Linked DNA regions of Magnetofaba australis IT-1. The protein of the gene in region 2 interacts with the protein of the main gene of each other region in a pairwise test. Links are inferred from orthologs where the notes say so. Each region holds a gene or a part of one and is shown on either strand. Other genes may lie near its edges.

Region 1 (7,857 bases), on a different replicon or contig from region 2:
GCGCGTCTGACCGGGCTGTTTCTGGCCGCGCCGTTCTTCTCCCGCGCCATTGGCCCCATGCGTGTGCGCGTCACCCTGCTGCTGGCCATTACGCTGGTCATCTATCCCCTGGTTCCGCCGTGGCCGGGGGAGGGGGGCGCGTCGGCGTGGGAGTTGGGAACCACGGCGTTTGTTGAGGCGCTCATCGGCGCCATTGTGGGCATGCTGGCGCACTGGGTGTTGGTGGCGGTGCAGGTGGCGGGCACCATCATGGGCTTCGAAATGGGCCTGTCCATGGCCATGGTGATGGACCCCACCTCCGGCGTGCAGGAGGGCGTGCTCTCCAACCTGCTCTATATGACCAGCCTGATGATCTTTCTGGCGGTCAACGGACACCACTGGATGCTCGAAGGAATTGCGCGTTCGTTCACCAGTCTGCCGTTGGGGCAGGGGTTGCCCGAGAGCGCCATTCTGTATGAGGCGGCGCTACAGGGCTTCATGCGTATGTTCGAACTGTCGATTCTCATCGCTGCGCCGGTAGTGGTGGCGTCAAAGATCCTCTATTTGGGCATGGGCTTGATCAACCGCGCTTCGCCACAGATTCAGGTGTTTTTCGTCGCCATGCCCATTGCGCAGATGATGGGCTTTTTCATCATGGGCCTGACGTTGGCGATCTTCAGTCAGGTGATGGTGCGAGAGATGGAGGCGTTCGCCAATCTGGCGTTTAGCGTGGTGAACCTCCGGTAAATTCAAACCGATCAATCCTTCCAACCAGCTTAATGGATATCGACGCACAGACGCCGAATCCCAACGGGAGCGCTGGCCATGGCGGACGAAGATAAGGACCAGAAGACAGAAGAACCCACAGGCAAACGTCTGGCCGACGCACGACAAAAAGGCCAGGTGGTGACCTCCCGTGAGGTGGCTACAGCGGTGCTGATGTTCGCCGCCATGGCGCTGTTCTGGTTGCAGGGCTCCAATCTCTGGCTCTCCCTGCAAGAGAAGATGATGTTTCTGCTCTCGGGGCAGATTCAAGGCGATCTGACCCAACCGGGCATGATCGTCCTGCTGCGCGAGCTGCTCATCGCCATGTTGGTGGATCTGGCGCCCTTCTTTGGCGTATTTGTGGTGATGGCGGTCCTTTCCGCGCTGATTCAACACGGCTGGCTGTTCACCTTCGAGCCGATTCAGCCCAAGCTCTCCAAACTCAACCCCATTCAAGGGGTCAAGCGTCTGTTCTCCATGCGTTCGGTGGTGGAGGCGATCAAATCCGTCTTCAAAATCATCATCGTCGGCATCGCCGTCTATCTGGGGGTGAAGAACAACACCGAACAGATTATGGGATTGGCCGACACCACCATTGCGGAGATGCTCTCCACCCTGGTCTCCGACTCCTTCGCCGTGATGTGGCGGGTGACGGTGGCGTTCATTCTGATGGCGATTTTCGACTTCATCTATCAGAAGTACGAACACATCAAAGGCATGCGCATGACCAAGCAGGAGGTCAAAGATGAGATGAAGCAGATGGAGGGTGATCCGCTGCTCAAAGGGCGCATCCGGCAGATTCAGCGCGAATTGGCCCAGAGCCGCATGATGCAGGAGGTGCCCAAGGCCGATGTGGTGATCACCAACCCGACCCACTACGCCATTGCACTGCGCTATACGCCCGGCGAGATGAGCGCGCCCATGCTCATCGCCAAGGGCAAGGGCCATATTGCGCTGCGCATTCGCGAAATCGCCGAAGAGAACAACATTCCCCGGGTGGAGAACCCACCGCTGGCGCGCACCCTCTATCGCGACGTGGAGGTGGAGCAGGCGATTCCGCCGCAACTGTTCAAGGCGGTGGCCGAAGTGCTGGCCTATGTCTACAACCTGCGCGGACGCAGCGAACAGATGGCGCAGCGGGTGCTGCATCGCAACGCTGTGCATCGGGAAACCGCTTGATTCTCCTCTTCTGATCACCTTACTGTGAGTAAGGAATCAAGGGTCAACCCAGGAGTCGCGCCATGCCCACCGCAACGCTCACCAGTAAAGGACAGATCACCCTGCCTAAGGCGGTGCGGGACCATTTTCACCTGCATCCAGGCGATAAGGTCTCTTTCCAACTCACAACGGATGGCGCGGTGATTCTCACGCCCCTAAATGCGGATATCACGGAATTGGCGGGTATTCTGCACCAACCCAAACGCGCGCCGGTAACACTGGAACAGATGGATGCCGCCATCGCCACAGAGGCAAAAAAACAGGCGCGATGATTGGTCTGGACACCAACGTTCTGGTTCGATTCCTCACTTGGGACGAACCAACACAGGCGCAGCAGGCGACGCAATACATTCAACAACACTGCACGCCACAAACGCCGGGACGCATCACCCTGATTGTGATTTGTGAGCTGGTCTGGGTGCTCAGATCCGCCTATGAAATTTCCCATGGGGATATTCTCGACACCATCGAACGCATCGCCAACGCCGCCTATTTTGATGTAGAGCGGATCGACCTACTGCGCGCTGCTTTGGTTCAAGCTCGAGAGAATACGCTGGATCTGCCGGATTGTCTGATCGCTCTGAGCAATCAACAGGCGGGATGCCGTCACACCATCACGCTGGACAAACACGCGGCCAAGCACAATCCATTCTTTCACCTTCTCAGCTGAAACAGCAGGATATGGACGCCGCAGAGGTCTATGATCAGGCGTTGCGCTGGCTTACGCGACGCGACTACGGCGCCCGCGAGTTGGTGAGTCGTTTAAAGCAAAACGGCGCTTCCCACCAGGATGCGGAATCCGCCTTGGCGCGTTGTCAGGAGTTGGGCTATCAGGATGACGCCCGCTATGCGGCGATGATGGTCAAAAGCCGCCTGGGACGCGGCCAAGGCGCCCAGCGCATTCGTCAGGAGTTGCGCGCCAAAGGGGTGGCCGACGGCGTCATCGACCTGGCTCTGGATGAGGCGCTGGAGCGTCCGGAGAACGATCCCCGGGAACAGGCGCTGCAGGCGCTGATCAAACGCTTTGGCGAAGCATCCACGACAGATCGGCGGGAGATCAAACGACGCTATGATTTCCTCCTGCGGCGCGGATTTGACAGTGAGACCATTCGTAGCGTTTTAGGGCTCTGACGCCGCCCGCTTCCTTGTGGTATACTTCCCCGTTTTTGAACGATCCAGCCCGTGACCTGTGCGCGGCGCGCCCTTGTCAAGCGTATGAGGCAGTCATGACCGGCAATGAGATTCGCAAACGGTTTATTCAATATTTTCAGAAGCATGGACACACCCATGAGCGCTCTTCCGGGTTGATTCCACGCAACGACCCCACGCTGATGTTCACCAACGCCGGCATGGTGCAGTTCAAAAGCGTGTTCCTCGGCGAAGAGAAGCGCCCCTACACCCGCGCGGTCACCTCGCAAAAGTGTGTGCGCGCCGGGGGTAAGCACAACGACCTGGAGAATGTGGGCCGCACCGCGCGTCACCACACCTTCTTTGAGATGCTGGGCAACTTCTCCTTTGGCGACTACTTCAAGAAAGAGGCGATTCCCTTTGCCTGGAGCTTCGTCACCGAAGAGCTGAAGCTGGATCCGGCGCGTCTCTTGGTCACCGTCTACAGCGAAGATGACGAAGCCTTCGACATCTGGACCCAGGACGTCGGTCTGCCGCCGGAGAAGGTGATCCGCATCCCCACCAACGACAACTTCTGGTCCATGGGCGATACCGGTCCCTGTGGTCCCTGCTCGGAGATCTTCTACGACTACGGCCCCAGCGTGGCGGGCGGTCCTCCCGGCTCGGAGGATGAGGATGGCGACCGCTTTGTGGAGATCTGGAACCTGGTCTTCATGCAGTATGATCGCGATAGCGACGGCAATCTCAATCCGCTGCCCAAACCCAGCATCGACACCGGCGCCGGTCTGGAACGCATCGCCTCGGTGATGCAAGGCAAGCAGAACAACTATGACACCGATCTGTTCCAACCGCTGCTGCGGGCGGCGGGCTCCATCGCCGGAGTGGATTATGTCAGCTGCTCCGATGAGCAGCGCGTCTCCCTGCGGGTGATCGCCGACCACATCCGCGCCGCCTGCTTCCTCATCGCCGACGGCGTGCTGCCCTCCAACGAAGGGCGCGGTTACGTGCTGCGGCGCATCATGCGTCGCGCCATGCGCCACGGCAAACTGCTGGGTATTGAACAGCCCTTCATGCATCAACTGGTGGAGGTGCTGGCCGCGCACATGGGCGACGTCTATACGGAGCTGGCCGAACAGCGCAACGCCATCGCCCTGATCATCGAAACCGAAGAGAAGCGCTTCGCCAAAACCTTAAGCGCCGGTCTGAAGATTCTGGAGGAGAACGCCGCCGGTCTCAAAGCGGGCGACGTGCTGGATGGGCAGACCCTGTTCACCCTGTATGACACCTATGGCTTCCCACTGGACCTGACCGCCGACATTCTGCGCGACCGCAACATCGGCGTGGATGAAGAGGGCTTCAACGCCCATATGGCCGAACAGCGTAAGCGCGCCCGCGCCGCCTGGGCCGGCTCGGGCGAAGAGAGCGTTGGGGCCATCTATCACGAAGTTCAGGAGAAGGTGGGCGGCAGCGAATTCCTCGGCTATGTGACCGAAAGCGCCAGCGGCGCAGTGGCGGCGCTGGTCAAAGAGGGCGCGTTGGCGGAGTCCCTGGCCGAGGGCGACAAGGGCTCGCTTATCGCCAACCAGACGCCGTTCTATGGCGAGTCGGGCGGTCAGGTAGGCGACTCCGGCGTGATCGAAACCGCCGATGGCGCGCGCTTCATTGTCACGGATACACAAAAACCGCTGCCCAACCTCATCGTGCACCATGGCCATGTGGCCAAAGGCGCCATCAAAGTGGGCGAAGCGGCGGAGTTCAACGTCAACACCGTGCGCCGTCATCTGATCCGTCTGCACCACTCGGCCACCCACCTGCTGCACCATGCGCTGCGTCAGGTGTTGGGCGAGCATGTGAAGCAGGCAGGCTCCCATGTAAGCGATGGCCGCATGCGTCTGGACTTCTCCCACTTCCAGGCGGTGACGCCTGCGGAGTTGAATGAGATTGAAGATCGCGTCAACGCCGCCATCAGCGCCAACGCCGCCCAAGAGACCACGGTGATGACCCCCGATGAGGCAGTGGCCGCCGGGGCCATGGCGCTGTTTGGCGAGAAGTATGGCGATGAGGTGCGGGTGGTGCGCATTGGCGACTCATTGGAGCTGTGCGGTGGCACCCACGTGGGCCGCTCCGGCGACATGGGGGTGTTCCGCATCGCCAGCGAAAGCGCCGTGGCGGCTGGTGTGCGCCGTATTGAAGGCGTGTGCGGGCCGGTGGCGCGGGAGACCTTCCGCAATGAGAAAGAGGCGCTGATGAGCGCCGCGCAACTGCTCAAAACCCGCCCGGACGCTCTGGCTGAGAGCATCGAAAAGCTGCTGACCAAGCAGAAGGAGCTGGAAAAAGAGCTGGAGAAGATGCAGGCGGCCAAAGCGGGCGACATGGTGGGCGATCTGCTGGCCAAAGCCGTAGAGGTGGGCGGCGTCAAACTGCTGGCCACGCAGATTGAGGGCGTGGAGTCCAAAGCGATGCGCGATCTGCTGGACCGTCTGCGCGATCAACTGGGTTCCGGGGTGATTCTGCTGGCGCAGGCGGGGGAGGACAAAGTGGCCCTCATCGCCGGGGTGACCAAGGATCTGACCGGCAAAGTCAAAGCGGGCGATCTGATGAAGTTCGCCGCGCCCCACGTGGGCGGCAAGGGCGGCGGACGTCCCGACATGGCTCAGGGCGGCGGCAGCGATCCGGCGGGGATTGCGGCGCTGCTGAAGGCGGTTCCCGGTTGGTTGGGGGAACAGCTCGGCTAAACTGAAATTTGATAAGTGCGGAATCCAATCGGTCATCTTCCTAGGGAGATGGCCGATTTACGTTTCGGCAAGCGAAACCCAGGATTGCACAAAACGACCAAAATGTTTGCGTGACGTCGGTGGAGCTTGCGCTAACTATAGTCGCTTGAATCCAGAATGACACACATCCAAATCGCTCAATGTTTGCGTGACGCAGGCTGAACTTGCGCTGACTATGGGACAAATTTCCAACGGAAATTTGTCGGGATTCTTAAGGGTCTGTGACCCTTAAGCGGGTGTGGGCGGAGCCCACGGTTTGGATGTTGACCTTGGGAGCTCGAGGGCATAGCCCTCGATATCTTTCAGCGCCCAAATGTTCACTATTGAATGCTAGCGACTATATTGGCCGCCGACTGGTCGGCGGCGGGGTCTGGGGCCTGTGGCCCCAGCGGGGTTTGGGGCGGCGCCCCAAGGTGTGGAAGTTGGGAGCTCGAGGGCGAAGCCCTCGATATCTTTCATCTTCAACCCGATTGACTCAAAGTGTCTCCAACCAATCAGCCAAACGCCGATTGGCTAACTCTTCAATGCGCGGATGCATCACATAGTACTGCCGTCCCTGCTCTTGAAGTTGTGGTTCGGGGGTTAATGCGCCATCGCGCAATCCCCGCAGCGCGTCAAGCATGCACTCCCACATCATGCGCTCCAGACGGCGGCGGATGAGGGCGAAATCATCCTCCGGCAACACCTGGCACACCCGACGCAGCAGAATCGGGCCGGTATCCACGCCGGAATCCATGCGATGCAGCGTGATGCCCAGATCGGCGCCAAAGGGTTGTGGAGTCGAAAGGACCGGCCACTCCACCACATCCATGCCGCGCCACTGGGGCAGAATGCCCATATGCGCATTGAGCACTCCATGAGGCGCTAAAGAGAGCAACTTCTTGCGGATCAATCCACCGCCGGTAAAGGCGATGACATCCGGCTGCGCCTGTTGCAGGAAGCCAAGGCAATCGGGGTCATTGTGATCGGCAAAGGTGGCGACGGGAACCTGAGCGACCTGCGCCAGTTGAGAGAGTCCCACACCCTCCAGCCCGCGCGTGCGGGCCAGTGCGGTGAGGGTCTCCACGCCATTGGACACCAAGGTTTCGCCGCGATGGCCAAACACCATCTTGCGTTTGACCTTGCGCAGCAGACGCGCGCCGTCACGACGCAACTCGCTGCGCATGCGCTTCCAGGTCCATGGGGTGCGAATGGCGATGGCGCAGGGGGTGATGTTGGCTTCGTCCTGGAGTTGATGCAGCAACATGCGCGCATAGATACTGCCATCCATGGGCGCCAGGATCGCCACGCGCAAAGGAGCGGAAGAGGGGGCGCTCATTGCGCTTGCTCCCACAGATGTTGAACGGCTTGCTCCTGGGCGGCGATGGCCCACGCCATGGCGGCCAGTCCGGGACGGTAACGGCGGGGAAGGGAGCGGGGGAAATCCCAATCGGTCAATTTCAACGCGCCATTCACAAAGCGCCAATCCAGTTGCCTGCGAGCATACTCCGCCAATGCGGCGGCAATACGCGCGCGCTGCGGCCACGGCATGGACCGACCCGCGCCATCGGCCAGACAATCCTGACGCCGAATCTCAATATGCCGCAATAGACGCTCCATCTGCGCAGCCAAGCGCGCATCGGCATGATTCACCCAGAGGGGAAGAAAGCGCGCCAGTTCCGGCGCCGCGCCGGTTTTCGGCGTGACGATAGCGTCATTGGGTAACGCTTTCATCCAACTTTGCAATACGCTTGTTTGCGACGCTGAATCGCTCGGCGCGATGGATATGGAACAGGACGCATCCACCCATCCGGCCTGATGCCCCCACGTCCACGCCACCATCAAGGCGTGACGCTCATCAGTGTCCAGCGTCTCCACGCCCACGCTGTGACACAGCGCAATGCAGCGCGCAAACAGCTCTTGCCGCTGATCCGGGGTGATCTCCTGCTGCAACGCATCGGCGGCGCGATCCAATACCCACGCCACCCCACGCCGCCACAAAGCGACGCTCTTC
Region 2 (8,047 bases):
AGGGCCAAACCCACGGCTGCCATAGGAAAGAGCAGGCGCAACAGGACGGTATTGAAAACCACTATTCCCAGGTTGGCGCCCCAGCGTCCGGCCTTGGGAACCGTCAACCTGCGCCGGGGCGCTGCCAGCTCCCACAGGGCCACCAGGGCGAATACCCCGAAGAAAAACCCAAGGCGGATGAACTTCTCCTGCTCCAGCAGCATCTGCTCCACGGCGCACTCCTTTCAAGGCATGTATTCAATAGATCATTTGAATACATGAAGATTGAAGAGCCGTCAATCGTCATAATCCTTTGCGGAACCGAGGATGGCCAGAAAGCCAACCCATGTCAGATACTTGGAGAGACAGAGATCGTCGCTCAGTCAAGTGGACAAAACAGACACAGGGCCAATATCATCGGAGCCAAACCACCAAAAAAACAGGGGTTCCCACTCAACGGACCTGGAAACCCGCGACGTCCGACGTCAACCTGCGTCGTCTTTTGCTGAGTTTATAGGGGACACAAGAGCGGATGGAACAGGTTGGCGACCGGCCAGGGGTGTGATAGATTTATTCAATAAATTAGTTGAAAGCTTGAGACGCAACATGGGCACGACGAAACCTTTCAAATCCCTCATCTTCGAGCAGTTGGCCCGGGTCGGCAAAGCGCTGGCCCATGGCAATCGCCTGGAACTGCTGGAGTTCCTGGCCCAGGGCGAACGCTCTGTGGAAGCCCTGGCCCAAGTATCCAAGCTCACCGTGGCCAACACCTCTCAGCATCTTCAGATCCTGCGTCAGGCGGGGCTGGTTGAAACCCGCCGGGAGGGGCAACGGATCCATTACCGGTTGGCGGACGGTCGTGTGGTGGCGCTGCTGGCGGTGATGCGGGAACTGGCCGAAGATCATGTGGCCGACATCGAAAAACTGATCACCCTCTATCTGACCAGCCGGGACGGCATGGATCCCATCCCCGCCCGGGAACTGCTGGAGTTGGCGCGGGCGGGTTCGGTGACCGTACTGGACGTGCGTCCCGGGGAGGAGTACGCCGCCGGACACCTGCCGGGGGCGATCAACATCCCGCTGAAGGATTTGGAAGCCAACCTGGCCCGTTTTCCCGCCGGGCAGGAGGTTGTGGCTTACTGCCGGGGACCGTGGTGTGTGCTGGCGTTTGACGCCGTTGCGCAACTCCGCGCCCGCGGCGTCAAAGCGCGTCGGCTTCAGGACGGATTACCGGAATGGCGGCTGGCTGGGTTGCCTGTGGAGTTGGGCTTTAACTCAAACGAGTAACCATTCCGCTTCTCCAGTAGTAGGATCCGACGATCCCTCCGTGGTCCGTCTGGCTCCGGATCGCCCCTGCCCCACCCAAAAACGCCATCTGAGAATGAACAGGAGAGATCAACCCGGATGAAATATGCTGAACCGACCTTGGTCCTGACCATGATTTAGAGTTTTTCTGGGAAATCGGCGTGATCAGTGACGCTTCGATTGCCGATTACAGATTATGGTCTTTTTTCGTTCCGGGATCAGTTTGCAATGACAAGATGTTCGTTTCATGTAAATCACAAAGATGTGTTATAGCATTGTTTATAATAATCTTATCACTAACCGAGCATGTTTCACTTCTTCTGGACCCATCATTTTTGGTTTCCAATCTCGTGTCAAACCCCTCTCCATTGCAGGCGCAACATTCTCCAGAGACGGTTTGTTTCGGGAGTCGAATCCTCCACCAAGATTCCGCGCAAGCGGCGAAGCCCAAGCCATTGATTTGGCTTGGGCTTTTTCGTGAGTTGAGGATGGATGTGAAAACCGCCCAATTGGTCTGAAATGGTCTGGTTTGGGCTGCGTTTGGTCACAACTGGGTCACAAAGTATTTTTTATGGAAACACAATCTGTTTTGGTCTGACATAATAGGCGGTAGGCGTCTCGCAGCCAGCCGGAAGCACATAGGAGAAACCTCAATTTCGTACGGGGGAAATCAGCCATGCACAACCCAACAATTAAAATCCTTTCAGTCCTAATAGTTTCCATTTTTTTATTATTATCAAGTGGGTGCTCCTCAATTGATAAAGGAATGATGTCATTAAGCGTAAAATCCCGGATGATTCCATAAGCGTGCCACCAGACCGCCAATGTAAAGCGTCAGCGAATTTTCTCCGAGCAGATGTCGTATCGCGCCATTGGCGACTGGATAAGACCGAGAAAGGGCAGATTCATCTGGCGGCACTTCTGCCCCGGCGAAAGGGTATAGACGATATGGGTCTTGCCGTAGTCGCTGCCATTGAGCGAACTGCACAGAGACGCGGCCCCGCTGCTACACGTTTTCCTGTTGCCAAACGACACATAGCGCCAAAGATATTTATGGCTTGCAGGGCAACGCACTTTTTCACAAGGGACTGAAGTTTGCCACCTATTGGCTGTTGACATGCCCGCCACCACAAAATTGTCCGCCATGGCGCCGCCAACCCCCATTGCGAAGATCAAAACCACGCCCAGACCACCGACTTGAAACCTCTTCACACCACCCCCCATTTGCCTTGCAAACCAAGCGGAATCGTTTGTGAACGCCCACCCAAGCACGCCGTCATCCTCTGATGAGTCGCCAATTCTTAGAAAAGGTAGCCGTTTTGCCTGAAGCCAACAAAAACCTGATGCGGAAAACAACACTTGAAATATTGATACTACGCCTATAATCAATGAAAGTAAAAATCGTACATAAGCGATTTCGAAAATGAAAGATATCGAGGGCTGCGCCCTCGAGCTCCCAACAACCACACCGTGGGGCGCTGCCCCACACCCTGCTGGGGGCCGGCCCCCAGACCCCGCTGCCGACCAGTCGGCGGCCAATAGTCAGCACAAGCCCGGCCTGCGTCACGCAAATATTGGCGGATGTGTGCAATCCCCAGTAAAAAAGCCAACAGGGACTCTCTGTTGGCTTTTTTTGCTGGCGCGGATTGTGGATCACACAGACGGCAAACCCAGCTCCGGGGTGATGAGCTTGAGCCATTCATTCAATCGCTCATCGGTCTTCATGTGCTCCACATCGTTATCCAGGGCCAGCCCGACAAACTGACCGTCCGGCCCAATCGCTTTGGATTCGTTGAACACATAGCCGTCACTGGGCCACTGGCCGATGCACTTGGCGCCGCGCGCGGCGATGAACTCATGCAGAATGCCCAAGCCATTGCAGAACGTATCCGGATACTTCTCCTGACACCCCAGGCCATACAGCGCCACGGTTTTGCCGGTGAAGTCCGCATTGGCCGCTTCCAACTTGGGCAGAAACTCCAACCACCCCTCCATCTGCGCGGTGCTGGCCAAGCCCGGCAAACGCCCATCCCGCAACGTCGACGTACCGAGAATCAAGCGGTCATACGCCAGCATATCCTCGGGGGTGATACGATTGACGTTGAGGGGCTTGTCGATGGCGTCGGGGTAGCGTTTTTGGATCATTTTCGCAATTTTGCGGGTACTGCCGGTGTCGGTGCCAAAAAACAGACCAATGGAAGACATGAAACACACTCCTGAAAGGGGAGAAAAACTGAATTTCAAAATAGCATTTTGCCCAGCCGCCTCAAACCCTATTCCGGATTGCTGGGCGACTCCCGCACAAACCGCGCGGCGCGTTCATCCTGCGCCAGTGCAGCGCGACAGATCTCTGGCGTCTGCTGTTTGACAAACGCCAGCGCCAACCCATCCTGTCGCACTGCGGCCAGGCATAGCTCTGGCGTCTGCTGGCGCACGAAACGCAACGCCAATCCATTGCGCTGAACAGCGATTAAGCACAGTTCCGGCGTCTGCTCGCGCACCGCCTCCAGCGCCCGCCCATCCTGACTCACCGCCGCCTCACAGAGCGCAGGCGTCTGCTGGCGCACAAACCGCAACGCCCGCCCATCCTGCCGCACCGCCGCTTCACAGAGTTCCAGCGTCTGCTCGCGCACATGCTCCAGCGCCCAGCCGTTCTGCCCCACGGCGGCCAGACAGAGCGCGAGCGTCTGCTCCCGCACAAACTCCAACGCCAAACCGTAACGTTGCACAGCGGCCAGATGATCCGCGTCAGTGGGATACTCCTCGTCGAATTCATCCTGATCCATGCCGACTTCTCCTCCTGCGCCAATGAGATTATTCCAGACTTTATCCCTATGATTGCGCAACTGTTCGGCGGAATATGGTTCGCATTGATAGCAAACCGGAAAATCTTAATCTGAATTCATCGTGTATAACCATGCGAAACCAATACGGCACAAAATGGCAATGTTTGCGTGACACATTTCGGTCTGCGCTGACTATTGGCCGCCGACTGGTCGGCGGCGGGGTCTGGGGGCCGCGCCCCCAGCGGGTGTAATGGAATGGTCCGCTCCGCTACCCAAACGGCCTCGCAATGGGCCAAGATGGTGATGTGTTTTTCCATCTAAACGGAGTCGGAGCGGACCATGAGCAATCATATCGAAAACGGACAGGTACGGGTACTGGGGATTGATCTGGGCAAGAGCGTGTTTCAGTTGCATGGCGTCGATGCGCGCGGCAAGAGCGTTCTGAAACAGCGCTTGAAACGAGATAAGTTACTGGAGTTCATGGCGCAACTGCCGCCGTGCCTGGTGGGGATGGAAGCCAGTAGCGGCGCGCATCACTGGGCGCGGAAATTTCAGGGATATGGGCATGAAGTGCGTTTGATGGCGCCGCAATATGTGAAGCCCTACGTGAAGCGGCACAAGAACGACAGCGTGGACGCTGAGGCGATATGTGAAGCGGTACAGCGTCCGAATATGCGTTTTGTGGGGATCAAAAGCGTTGCCCAGCAAGAAATTCTAGCGTTGCATCGGGTGCGCAGTCTGGCGGTGAAGAACCGCACGGCGTTGGTGAACCAGATTCGCGGACTGCTTGCCGAGTATGGGATTGTCTTTCCCAAGAGCATCAAGCAGGCGCGGCGGGCGATTGTGCTGATTTTGAGTGATGAGAGCTCGGAAATGAGCGCCAATTTTCGCGTAATTCTGGAGGATGAGCGCGATGAGCTGGCGCATTTGGATGAGCGCATCGGCAAATATGAGCGTGAGATTGAGGCGCTGGCCAAGGCGGAGCCGCAGTGTCGATTGCTGATGACGATCCCGGGAGTGGGACCGATCACGGCGACGGCGCTGTTGGCGTCGGTGGGGGATGTGCGGGCGTTTAAGAATGGCCGGGAGCTGTCGGCATGGATAGGGTTGGTTCCAAATCAGCACTCCACAGGGGGCAAGGCGTGGCTGACGGGGATCAGCAAGCGGGGAAACGGTTATCTTCGCACCCTGTTGATTCATGGGGCGCGGGCGGCTTTGCGCGTGTGTGAAAACAAGCCGGATCGCCGCAGCCAATGGGTGGTGTCGGTGTCGGAACGCCGCGGCGCGAATAAAGCGGTGGTGGCGCTGGCCAACCGCATGGCGCGCAGCGCGTGGGCGATGCTGGTGAAGCAGGAGGCCTATGGGGCCAGCGCCGCTGTGTAGAGAGAGCGCAATACAACTCTAAAAGAAAAACAGGCCGATAAGGAAAGAGAAAGAGATCCCACCAGCCAGGTTGCGAGAGAGAGTCGAGATTGATGGCGTGAAACGGCATAGCCCTGCGTGGTCAAGAACCTGTTTCGCCCAAGGGCCCATAGAGGCCGAGGGTGTGTTGAGGAGGGCCACGCGCAAATTCCATCAGGGCCAGAGGGCGACAAGCCCCTCATCAACAGGCCGGATACATGGGCGCGACTAAGCCTCACACATCAGTGGACATTTTCTCTTGCCGTGGCGGAGCGGACCATACATGGGCAGCGCCCACGGTGTGGCTGTTGATCTTAGGAGCTCGAGGGCAGAGCCCTCGATATCTTCCATGTTCCCGTCAATGAAATGTGCGATTTTGTCTTCCCCTGTCTCAAAGGACCGTCCTGCAGCATGAACAGACGTCAATTTCTCGCTTCCACCGCCTCGTTGGCCGCCCTGCCCGTCATCACGCCAACGCCTGCCATCGCTGCTAGCCGCAGCGCCAAAATCGCGCAATATGTGGAGGCGTATCGGCGTGAATTCTCGGTGGTTGGCGTGGCCATGGCGATTTCGCGCAAGTCTGAGCTGATCTTCGCCCAAGGCTTCGGTCACGCGGACAGGGAGGCGCAAATCCCCATGCAGCCGCACCACCGCATGCGCATCGCCAGCGTCTCCAAACCCTTCACCTCGGCGGCAATCTTCTCGCTGATTCAGGCGGGCCGTCTCGGCCAGCACGACCGCGTCTTCGGCGCCAACGGTCTACTCCCCCAATACCGCTCTTTTGAAGATCCCCGGGTGGAGCGCATCACCGTCGACCATCTGCTCACCCACACCTGCGGCGGTTGGTCCAACCGGTCCAAGGACCCGATGTTCCGCAACAAGGCGCTTTCGACTCAAGAGTTGATTCGCCATACCCTCAAGACCCGAGCATTGGACGCCGACCCCGGCGCGCAATACGCCTATTCGAACTTTGGCTTCTGCGTGCTGGGGCGCGTCATTGAAGCGATCACCAGCGCTCCCTACGATCACTATGTGAAAGAGCGCTTCTTTGGTCCCATCGGCGCCTACTCGCTGGAGATCAGCGGCAACACCGAGACTGAGCGCCTACCCGGCGAAGCCAAATACTACACCGGCGCCGGGGAGTTCTCCCCCTATGCAATGAATGTGCGCCGCATGGACGCCCATGGCGGCTGGGTCGCCTCGCCCACGGACCTGATTCGCTTTTTGAATCATGTGGATGGATTTCCCACGCCGCCGGACCTGCTGTCGGCGCAATCGATTCAAGCGATGACCACGCCCAACCCTGTGAGCCGGAACTACGCCCGCGGCTGGCGGGTGAACAAGCACAACAACTGGTGGCACTCCGGCTCACTGCCTGGGACGACCTCCTTCATGGCGCGCATCGCCAATGGCGATTGCTTTGCCGCCATCACCAACTCACGCCTCACCGAGCAGAAGCGGGAGATGGCCTCAAAACTGGACCGCTTGATGTGGAAAGTGGCGCGCGCGCTGTGACCTGCCGTCAGCCAGAGGATGGGGCCTCGCCAATCTTTGCCAACAATGTGGAGAGGTCTCTGCGCACCGAGGCGTGGGTATACTCATCCTCCGGGTGGGCGGGCTGATCGGGCTGCTGAAAATGGGGCCGCTCGTGATAGCGTTGCCCCCAGTAGACATCCACCTGCCGCACGAACTCCTGCAACGCGCTCTCGTCGGCCAGAATGGTCTGGATGATCGCCTCCAGAGCGCGCAGCGGTTGCGACTCAAAACGGTGCAGCAGGGCAGCGCTCTCCTTGACGCGGCGACGCAGCAGCGCCGTGAGCGCGCCGGACGAATCGGTCAGGTGATGCTCTACAAAGTGGTCGATCTCCGTCGCCGCCTGCACCGCGCGCGGCACCGGAGAGGCCCCCTTCATCAGGCCCCCCGCCTGCCGCCCAATGGCGGCATTCAGGCTGAACTTCTGGTTGGCCGAGAGCTCCCGTTGGATCGCCTCTTCATCGGATTTTTTATCCTGCGCCATGGTCTCCTCTTTCGCGCTGGGGCGTCTGGCCAGAGCATCAGCGAAAACGACGCCCGCATCAGACATAGAGCCTGCGATGCAGATTTGATACAACACTCGCAATAATATAACCGGTCAAAATCAAAATCTGACAAAGAGGCAAAGGCGTTGGGGCGCTTCAAGAGGCTGGGGCGTTGCCCCAGACCCCACGAGGGCTCCGCCCTCGACCCGCCAGGGCGTTGCCCTGGACCCACCAGGGAAATGATTTCCCTGGACCCTCGTTAGTTTTGCTTCCTCATCTGAATGAAGCTTGTTCCTTGTCTGATTTTGGTTTTGATTGGCTATATTCCCGAATGAAAGCGCGGCGCCGCAGACGCAGCAATCTACGCCGATTCGCGCCAAGCCGCCGCCGATCACCTCTGCCAGAAGGAGCCCCCATGTCCAACGATCCCAACAACCCCTGCCTCTTCTGCCGCCCGGAGAAGAAGGCCGACTGGCTCATCGCCGAGAACGAACTGGCCATGCTATGGGCCGACTCCAACGCCGTGAGCGAAGGCCACTGCCTGGCCCTGCCGCAGCG

What was found.
Region 1: the proteins of MAIT1_RS10460 (region 2) and MAIT1_RS05345 interact in binary tests that used the Escherichia coli proteins (3 or more experiments, as listed by UniProt). The link is inferred for Magnetofaba australis IT-1 from one-to-one orthologs.

Annotation. Positions count from the first base shown.
Region 1 is NZ_LVJN01000016.1:40,905-48,761, forward strand. The notes cover bases 1,599-4,368. They hold MAIT1_RS05345 (regulatory protein RecX), read left to right. Parts: upstream 1,599-2,643; coding sequence 2,644-3,093; downstream 3,094-4,368. Other genes in these bases: flhB (flagellar biosynthesis protein FlhB), read left to right, coding at 1,599-1,923; MAIT1_RS05335 (AbrB/MazE/SpoVT family DNA-binding domain-containing protein), read left to right, coding at 1,986-2,234; MAIT1_RS05340 (PIN domain-containing protein), read left to right, coding at 2,231-2,632; alaS (alanine--tRNA ligase), read left to right, coding at 3,189-4,368. Also shown: flagellar biosynthetic protein FliR, read left to right, coding at 1-726; more of flhB, read left to right, coding at 805-1,598; more of alaS, read left to right, coding at 4,369-5,825; MAIT1_RS05355 (formyltransferase family protein), read right to left, coding at 6,340-7,182; MAIT1_RS05360 (hypothetical protein), read right to left, coding at 7,179-7,857. UniProt on the Escherichia coli protein: Modulates RecA activity through direct physical interaction. Can inhibit both RecA recombinase and coprotease activities. May have a regulatory role during the SOS response. Inhibits DNA strand exchange in vitro.
Region 2 is NZ_LVJN01000019.1:269,673-277,719, reverse strand. What follows is about bases 1,714-4,673. They hold MAIT1_RS10460 (flavodoxin), read right to left. Parts: upstream 3,490-4,673; coding sequence 2,938-3,489; downstream 1,714-2,937. Other genes in these bases: MAIT1_RS10450 (IS110 family RNA-guided transposase), read left to right, coding at 4,410-4,673; MAIT1_RS10455 (DUF4116 domain-containing protein), read right to left, coding at 3,558-4,070; MAIT1_RS10465 (hypothetical protein), read right to left, coding at 2,119-2,496. In the rest of the region: MAIT1_RS10475 (sterol desaturase family protein), read right to left, coding at 1-212; MAIT1_RS10470 (ArsR/SmtB family transcription factor), read left to right, coding at 586-1,266; more of MAIT1_RS10450, read left to right, coding at 4,674-5,453; MAIT1_RS10445 (serine hydrolase domain-containing protein), read left to right, coding at 5,883-6,986; MAIT1_RS10440 (hypothetical protein), read right to left, coding at 6,994-7,488; MAIT1_RS10435 (HIT family protein), read left to right, coding at 7,905-8,047. UniProt on the Escherichia coli protein: Low-potential electron donor to a number of redox enzymes. Involved in the reactivation of inactive cob(II)alamin in methionine synthase.